DNA from 2 places in the Herminiimonas sp. NPDC097707 genome. Region 2 is predicted to be linked to the other one. Evidence: predicted binding sites of a transcription regulator. Region 2 holds the regulator's gene; the other holds the start of a gene.
What was found. Region 2 encodes FliA, which starts transcription of late flagellar genes. Its sites were predicted from a motif close to CTAAAGTTTNNNNNNNNNNNGCCGNTA; they were not measured.
Positions count from the first base shown of each region.

Region 1: fliD (flagellar filament capping protein FliD) is a predicted target of FliA. The motif match lies at 1,787-1,813, and genes of this name have one in related genera.

Region 1 covers NZ_JBIWCI010000001.1:1,241,544-1,245,718, forward strand. The annotation lists gene ACIQW9_RS05930 (flagellin) at 1-1,186, shown strand, start outside; gene ACIQW9_RS05935 (flagellar protein FlaG) at 1,302-1,649, shown strand; gene fliD (flagellar filament capping protein FliD) at 1,848-3,836, shown strand; gene fliS (flagellar export chaperone FliS) at 3,853-4,175, shown strand, end outside.
Region 2 covers NZ_JBIWCI010000001.1:718,666-722,840, forward strand. The annotation lists gene flhF (flagellar biosynthesis protein FlhF) at 1-1,035, shown strand, start outside; gene ACIQW9_RS03415 (MinD/ParA family protein) at 1,028-1,843, shown strand; gene ACIQW9_RS03420 (RNA polymerase sigma factor FliA) at 1,847-2,578, shown strand; gene ACIQW9_RS03425 (flagellar motor protein) at 2,560-3,300, shown strand; gene motD (flagellar motor protein MotD) at 3,338-4,123, shown strand.

The sequences.
Region 1 (4,175 bases), 520 kb from region 2:
TACGACCGACACGATTGGCGCCGGTACAGCAGGTCAGACTTTCTCAATTACTCCTGCAAATGGCACCGCCTTTACAGTCGCATTGGCTGCCCCCACCACCGATGCGGCCGATATGTTGGCGGAAATTACCAGCACAGCTGGATATGCCGCTGCCGGCTTTACCGTTGCATTAGGTGCAGGCGCAGATTCTGACAAGCTTGTCTTCACAAACTCGACCACAGGCGCAGGTAACATCGCAATTGGTGGTACCAATGCTGCCCTGATCGCAGGTGGTACCGTAGTTGATACAGCTGGTAGTGCTGTCGATACAAGTGCCAACAAAACCTTCACCCTGCAAGGTCCTGGCGGCGCAGCTTCCACCTTCACACTTTCGTCGAACATCACCAGCGCAGCCGACATGGTTGCCGCTATCACCGGTGGTGCAAACACCGCAGCTTATGCTGCCAGCGGCGTAACGGCGGCAGTCGGAACCGGCGCGAATGCAGGTAAAGTCGTGTTCACCGCAACAACCCCAGGCGCAGGCGCCGTGACGATCGCCGGCACTGACAATGCCTTGCTCACCACGGGCGGCGTTGCAGCAGCCGGTGGTGCAGCCGGCGCCAGCAATGCCTCAGGCTTTTCGGTGGACGGCACTGCCGTTTCCCTTACCACCAATGTCACCGATCAGGCTGGCATGATAGCCGCTCTCCAGGCTCAACTCACCGGCTACACGGTTGCCGCAAGCGGTGCGTCTGGCTTCAGCATCACCAGCGCTACGGCTGGCGTGGCAACGCCAGCGGCCATTAGTGCTTTCACTGGCAACGGCAATGCGGCTTTCGGCGGCGGTACCGCAGTTGCCGGTGTTGATGCGGTTGTCGCTACTAGTCAGACTGGTTTCGCCACGCTGAATATCACCTCAGCAGCCGGTGCAGATAACGCAATCCTGGCGATGGACGGCGCGTTGACAGCGATCAACACCGCTCGTGCATCCATGGGCGCGATTCAAAACCGCTTTAGCTCGGTCGTTGCAAGCGTGCAAACCACAGCAGAAAATCTGGCTGCATCACGTAGCCGGATTCTGGATACTGACTTTGCAGCAGAAACAGCCAATCTGACCCGCGGTCAGATCCTGCAACAAGCTGGTACCGCGATGCTGGCGCAAGCCAACTCGCTGCCGAACGGCGTGCTGGCCCTGTTGCGCGGTTAATAGCCGGGCAAGCAAGCAGTCCTTCGTCAATCGGCCCGATGCAGATCGGGTCGCTTGAAGAACAGGTCCCGCCCGGCATTTTGCTGGTCGGGACATTTTTGCAAATGGAGTCTTCATGACTATCTCGTCTATCGGTAACGCCGTTGTAGCAAGCGTTCGGTTGCCCGCACCACACGTCGCTGCCCAAACCGCGCCTGCGGTCTCGGACATTGCACCTGCAGCAGCCACTCCGCCACCGGAAGCGGCACACTTGTCACAAGCGGTTGCCAGCATCAATCAGGCGATGCAAAAGATGGGGTCAGGACTGGAGTTCTCGATAGATCAGGAATCGCAACGCACGATCGTCAAAATTGTCGATCAACAAACCAAAGAATTGATCCGGCAAATGCCATCGGCAGAAACGCTGGAAATTGCCAAGGCGCTGGATCGCGTACAAGGATTGCTGATCAGTTTGCGCGCCTGATTTCTATCGCTCACAGCAATAGAAACCTTGTATGTCAACGCTGTCATACCAAATTCACAAGCACGCAGCCATGCCCTGTGTAGCGCACTGCGGTCTTATCTTCTTGTCAAAATTTGAATTAGCAACATAAAACCCTTCTAAAGTCCGGTTTGATTCTGCCGATAACGGTTTACATTAGTACTTTCTGCAGGAGGAATCGTGGCTCTCAACGTTGGATCAAATCTGGATGTCAACTCCATCGTCACACAATTGATGGTGGCTGAGCAACGACCGCTCTCTATCCTCACGACCAAGGAAACCAGCTATAAAGCCAAGCTCTCCGCCTACGGCGCCCTGAGCAGCGCCTTGTCGTCTTTCCAGGCCAAGGTCGCGACCTTAAGCGATATATCCAAATTCATGCAGTTCGGTGCGACATCGACCGACGCTACCATTGCATCCGCCACCGCGAGCGCGTCGGTAAAACCCGGTCAATACGAAATCGAGGTTCTGCGGCGCGCCCAGGCGCAGTCACTGTCAACTGAAGGTCGCACCAGCACCAGCGCCGCGATCGGCGCGGGCGGCACCACTACTTTGACTTTCCAGTTCGGCAAGATCACTGGTGGCACCCTGACCGGAGGCCAGTATAGCGGCGCGGCATTTGCACAGGATGCCAGCCAGTCCACCAGCCAGATCACCATCGATGCCAGTAATAATTCGCTGCAAGGCATACGCGATGCGATCAACAAGGCCGGCATGGGCGTTACCGCGACTATCGTGTCCGACGGCACCGATGCACCATATAAATTGCAGTTAACCTCGACCAGTACGGGTGAATCTTCCAGCATGAAGATCACCGTCGATGGCGATGCCGATTTGCAAAACCTACTGGCGCAAGATCCTGCCGGCACGCAAAAACTGAAACAGAACAGCGCTGCTCAAGACGTGTTGCTGACAGTGAACGGCATGGAGATCAAGAACAAGAGCAATACGCTGACCGACACCTTCGAGGGACTGTCGATAACGGCCAGCAAAATAGGCACGACCACGATATCGGTCACGCGTAACACCTCATCGATAGAAAGCAGCGTGACCGCCTTCGTCACTGCCTACAATGAATTGCAGGGAACGCTCAAATATCAAACCGGTTACAACGCCGACACTAAAACCGGTGGCCCGCTGGTTGGCGACGCCACCGCACGCACAGTGCAAACCACCTTGCAACGCATGTTTTCAACCCAGCCTGAAGGCCTGACTGGCGACCTGGTTAACCTGTCGCAGATCGGCATCTCGTTCCAGAAAGACGGCACGCTGACGCTGGACGCTACCAAATTGAAAGCGGTGATTGCCAAGAATCCGGAAGACATCGGCAAGCTGTTCGCTACTACCGCCACACCAACCGACAGTCTGGTCAGTTATGTCAGCTCGACTGCGGCGACCAAAGCCGGCAGCAATGCACTCAACATCACGACACTGGCCACCAAAGGTCAATTGACCGGCTCCAGCGCCGCCAACACGAATATTGTGGCTGGCGTCAACGATGAACTGAGCCTGGAAATCGATGGCGTGAAAGCCACCGTCAAGCTGGCCGCCGGTAGCTATACGGCCGATTCATTGAGCACGCAACTGCAATCGCTGATCAATGGTACGCCTGCGTTTTCAGAAGCGACTGTGGCCATCAGCGTGACGAACCAGAACGGCGTCCTGAGCATTACATCCAACCGTTACGGCTCGGCATCCAAAGTGACGGTAGCAGGCAATGGTGCAACAGCCTTGCTGGGTAGCACACCAACAGCAACCACCGGCGTCGATGTGGCCGGCACCATCAACGGCGCAGCGGCAACCGGCTCAGGCCAGTTCCTGACCGGTGCTGCCGGCAGCAGCGCGGAAGGCCTGAAACTGCAGATTACCGGCGGCGCTCTGGGCGCGCGTGGCGACGTCAATTTTTCCATGGGTTATGCATCCAATCTGAATGCGCTGCTGACCAGCTTTGTCGGCGCCAAAGGCCTGATAGCAGGTCGTACCGATGGCATTAACCAAAGCATCAAGGATCTTGGTACTCAACGTGACGCCATCAACCAAAGACTGGTGGATATCGAGGCACGTTATCGCAAGGAATTCACGGCGCTGGATGTACTGCTTAGCAGCATGAATTCAACCAGTAACTATCTGACGCAACAGTTGGCTGCGTTGCCTAGCAATACCAACTGATAACCGGAGAAGAAAAATGTTCGGAACTGCAAGAAGCGGCGTACATGCTTACGCGAATGTGGCGGTAGAAACCGGTGTGATCGCAGCGAGTCCGCACAAATTGATCGTGATGCTGTTCGATGGCGCACTCATCGCCGTGGCGAGCGCCCTGCAACAAATGAAAGCGAACAACATCCCGGCCAAAGGAAAGTCCATCTCGAAGGCCATTTCGATCATCGATAGTGGACTGCGCGCCAGCCTGAATAAAAAAGTGGGCGGCGACATCGCGCTCAATCTCGATGCGTTATACGAATACATGAGCAGCCAGTTATTGGTCGCCAATATCAAAAATGATCCCGT
Region 2 (4,175 bases):
CCGGCACCGTTAGCCATTGCCTCCAGCGCACCGCTGCAAGCAGCAGCCAGCGAAATCAACAGCGCCGAACTGCACAGTGTGATGAGTGAAATCCGTTCCATGCGTGGCATGCTGGAAATGCAATTGGCTGAACTGGCATGGACCGACCAGCACAAACGCGAGCCGGCCAAATCCGGCGTATTGCGTGAAATGCTGGCAGCCGGATTCAGCGCCAGTCTGGCGCGTTATCTGACTGAAAGAATGCCGGCCGGCGCCAGCAAGCAGAGTGGCATGGATTGGATCAAGGCGATCCTGACGCGCAATCTGGCGACTATCGGCAATGAAAACGAAATCCTGGAAAAAGGCGGCGTCTACGCTCTGGTCGGTCCAACCGGTGTCGGCAAAACCACGACTACCGCGAAACTGGCGGCGCGTTGCGTGATGCGTCACGGTCCGGGAAAACTGGCCTTGATCACGACTGACGGTTATCGTATCGGCGGCTACGAGCAGTTGCGCATCTACGGCAAGATTCTCGGCGTGATGGTGCATTCGGTGAAAGATGAAGCCGACCTGCGCATCGCACTCGATGAGCTCAAGGGCAAGCATACGATATTGATCGATACGGTCGGCGTCAGTCAGCGTGACAAAATGGTGGCAGAACAGATCTCAATGTTGACGGGCGCAGGCAGCCAGGTCAAACGTCTGTTGTGCCTGAACGCCACCTCGACCGGAGAAACGCTCAATGAAGTTGTGCGTTCCTACATGGGCGATGGCTTGGCCGGTTGCATATTGACCAAACTTGATGAAGCTGCAACCATAGGTAGTGCACTAGATGTAGTCATCAGACAGAAATTAAACTTATACTACGTGGCGAATGGACAGCGCGTGCCGGAAGACCTGCATGTCGCGAACCAGCAATATCTGGTCGACCGTGCATTCAAACTCAAACGTGAGACAGCGCCATTCCAGTTCAATGATGCGGAAATTCCTTTGGTAATGGCAAATACAGCAAAAGCAATGAACGATAAAAGTCTGCGTGAGGTGATTCTTGGCTAGTTTTGAATGTGATCAGGCAGAAGGTTTGCGGCGCATGCTGGCCGGACCGAAGCCGCGCATTTTTACTTTTTTGTCCGCCACTTCGGTTGCCGATAAAAGTGCAATGCTGGTCAATTTGAGCGCCTCTCTTGCTTCCGGCGGCAGCGATGTCGTGCTGCTGGATGCCTGCGCATCGACAGCCGGCATCACGCGCCGCATGGGTGTCGATATGCAAGCGACCCTGCTGGATGTGGCACGTCAGCAGCGTGCCTTGAATCAGGTCGTGCAGTCCATGCCGCAGGGTTTTGGCCTTGCTTCGCTGACCAGTGGTTCAATCCATGCCGCCAGCCGCGATGCAGATCAGTTGCGTCGCCTGTCCAATGCATTCGGCGTGCTGGCAGCACAGTCCGATGTGCTGGTGGTGGATGCCGAGCTGGATAAGAATGACAATTTTCCGATTCCCGGTATGGCGAGCGGCGATATCGTGGTGCAGGTTTCTCCGGCTGCCGCATCGATCAAGGAAGCGTACTCGCTGATCAAGCGTCTCAACGCGCAACTGGGGCGCCGGCCATTCGGTATTCTGGTCACTGATGCCGATGAACGCGAAGCACACATCGTCTATCAAAACATGGCGCAGGCAGCCAGCCGCTATCTGGCCGTGCAGCTGCAGTTCATCGGCTCGATACCGTCCGACGATCACCTGACACGCGCCGCACGCCTGGGACGCGCAGTGATTGACGCCTTCCCGATGGCAGGCGCCTCGGTGGCATTTCGTCGTCTTGCAGAACGTTTTGCATTATCCGCCCATGGCGCCAAGTTCGGGGCCTGAGCAATGTACACGGCAGATGGAAGATCGGATAGGGACCACCTGGTAAGCCAACATGCGCCGCTGGTCAAGAAACTGGCGCATCAGATGAAAGCCAAGTTGCCGCCCAGCGTGGAAGTCGACGATCTGATTCAGGCCGGCATGATAGGGCTGCTCGATGCAGTCGGCCGCTACGAAGAAACGCATGGCGCGCAATTTGAAACCTACGCAGTGCAACGCATACGCGGCGCCATGCTGGACGAATTGCGCAGCAGCGACTGGATGCCGCGCAGCATGCGTCAAAACATGCGCAAGATCGAGGTGGCGATGAACAGCTTGCAGCAAAAGCTGGGTCGCCCACCGAATGAAAGTGAAGTCGCCAAGCAGCTCAAGTTATCGCTGGCCGATTATCAGGATTTGCTCAGCGATGGCGGCGGCCACCAACTGGTCTATTACGAAGATTTTCACGATAGCGAAGACAACGAGCATTTCCTCGATCGCTATTGCACGGACGAATCGCCCGATCCCTTGCAGAATTTGATGAATACCGGTTTCCGCTCAGCGGTGATCGCTGCTATCGAAGCCTTGCCGGAGCGCGAAAAAATCCTGATGAGTCTGTACTACGAACAGGAAATGAATCTGAAGGAAATCGGCGCCGTCATGGGCGTAACCGAATCCCGTGTGTCTCAACTACATAGCCAGGCCATCGCCAGGATGCGTGCAAACTTGAGGGAGAAGGCGTGGACTGGGGTAGCTTAATTGGTATCGTGCTTGCGCTCGGCGGCATACTTGCCGGGCAAATGCTGGAAGGCGGAAAACTCGGCTCTCTGGTACAGCCGGCGGCCTTCATTATCGTCATTGTCGGCACGATAGGTGCGGTGCTGCTGCAAAGCGGCTGGCACAACTTTGCGACCGGTCTGAAAATGGCCGGCCGCGTTTTTATGCCGCAGGACGATAATTACGCGAGCCTGATGCATGACGTCACCAACTGGAGCACAGTGGCGCGCCGTGAAGGCTTGCTGAGTCTGGAGCGCATGATCAAGGATGTCCACGATCCATTCGTCGCACACGGTTTGCGTCTGATTGTCGACGGTGTCGATCCGCATAAATTGCGCGAAGTGCTGGATATGGAAATCGGCGCGTATGAAACGCAGCAACGCCTGTCGATCAAGATATGGGAAGCAGCCGGCGGTTACGCACCTACCATCGGCATTCTGGGCGCCGTTCTGGGTTTGATCCATGTGATGGAAAACCTGTCGGATCCGTCCCGTCTTGGTAGCGGTATCGCCGTGGCTTTCGTGGCGACGATTTACGGTGTCGGTTTTGCCAATCTGGTGTTCCTGCCGATTTCCAGCAAACTCAAGGCCATCGTCAATCGCGATGTCTTCAAGCATGAAATGCTGGCCGATGCATTTGCCGGCATTGCCGCTGGTGACAATCCACGCTTGATCGAAGAGCGGATGAATATCTATCTGATGTAAGGCAACTTTGCTTCCATCATCGGCAGACTGAGCACACATGGCGCGTAGAAAACACGAAGAAGAACACGAAAATCATGAGCGTTGGCTGGTGTCTTATGCCGACTTCATTACCTTGCTGTTTGCCTTTTTCGTCGTCATGTATGCAATTTCTTCGGTCAACGAAGGTAAATACCGCATCCTGTCCAACTCGCTCGGCATTGCATTCAGCGGCATCACGCCCAAAGCGCCGGCGCTGAAAGATCCGGTTGAATCGAGCGCGCCCATATTACCGCTGCCCATGCCGGTACAATCGCAATCGCAGCGCGCCAATGATGCCGCCACCAAACGCGAAAAAGCCCGCATGACCAATATCGCACGCGATATCCTGAAGGCGATGGCGCCGCTGATCAGGGAAGGCAAAGTGCGCGTGACACAAACCAATCGTGGCGTCAGCGTCGAAATCAATGCCAGCGTGCTGTTTGCACCCGGCGAAGCCAAGCTCAGTGCACAATCCGAAAAAGCCTTGCGCGCCGTGGCGGAAGTCTTGAACAAGGTCGATAACGACATTCAGGTCGAAGGCCACACCGATAATGTCCCGATCAACAATGCGATGTTCCCGTCCAACTGGGAATTGTCCGCCGTGCGCGCCAGCAGCGTGGTGCGCCTGTTTCTCGACAGCGGGATGAATGAAAAACGCCTGGTCGCGATGGGCCACGGCGCCAATCAACCGGTCGACAGTAACGAGACGATGGACGGGCGCTTGCGTAATCGTCGCGTGCAACTGATGATTCTTTCTGGCTTGCCGGATGTCGTGACTGAAGTGCCTGTCACTGCGGAAGATTGATCAAGGTTCAAAGAAACGTTCCAGGCCGAAGCCGTGTTAAAGATTGGGCTGC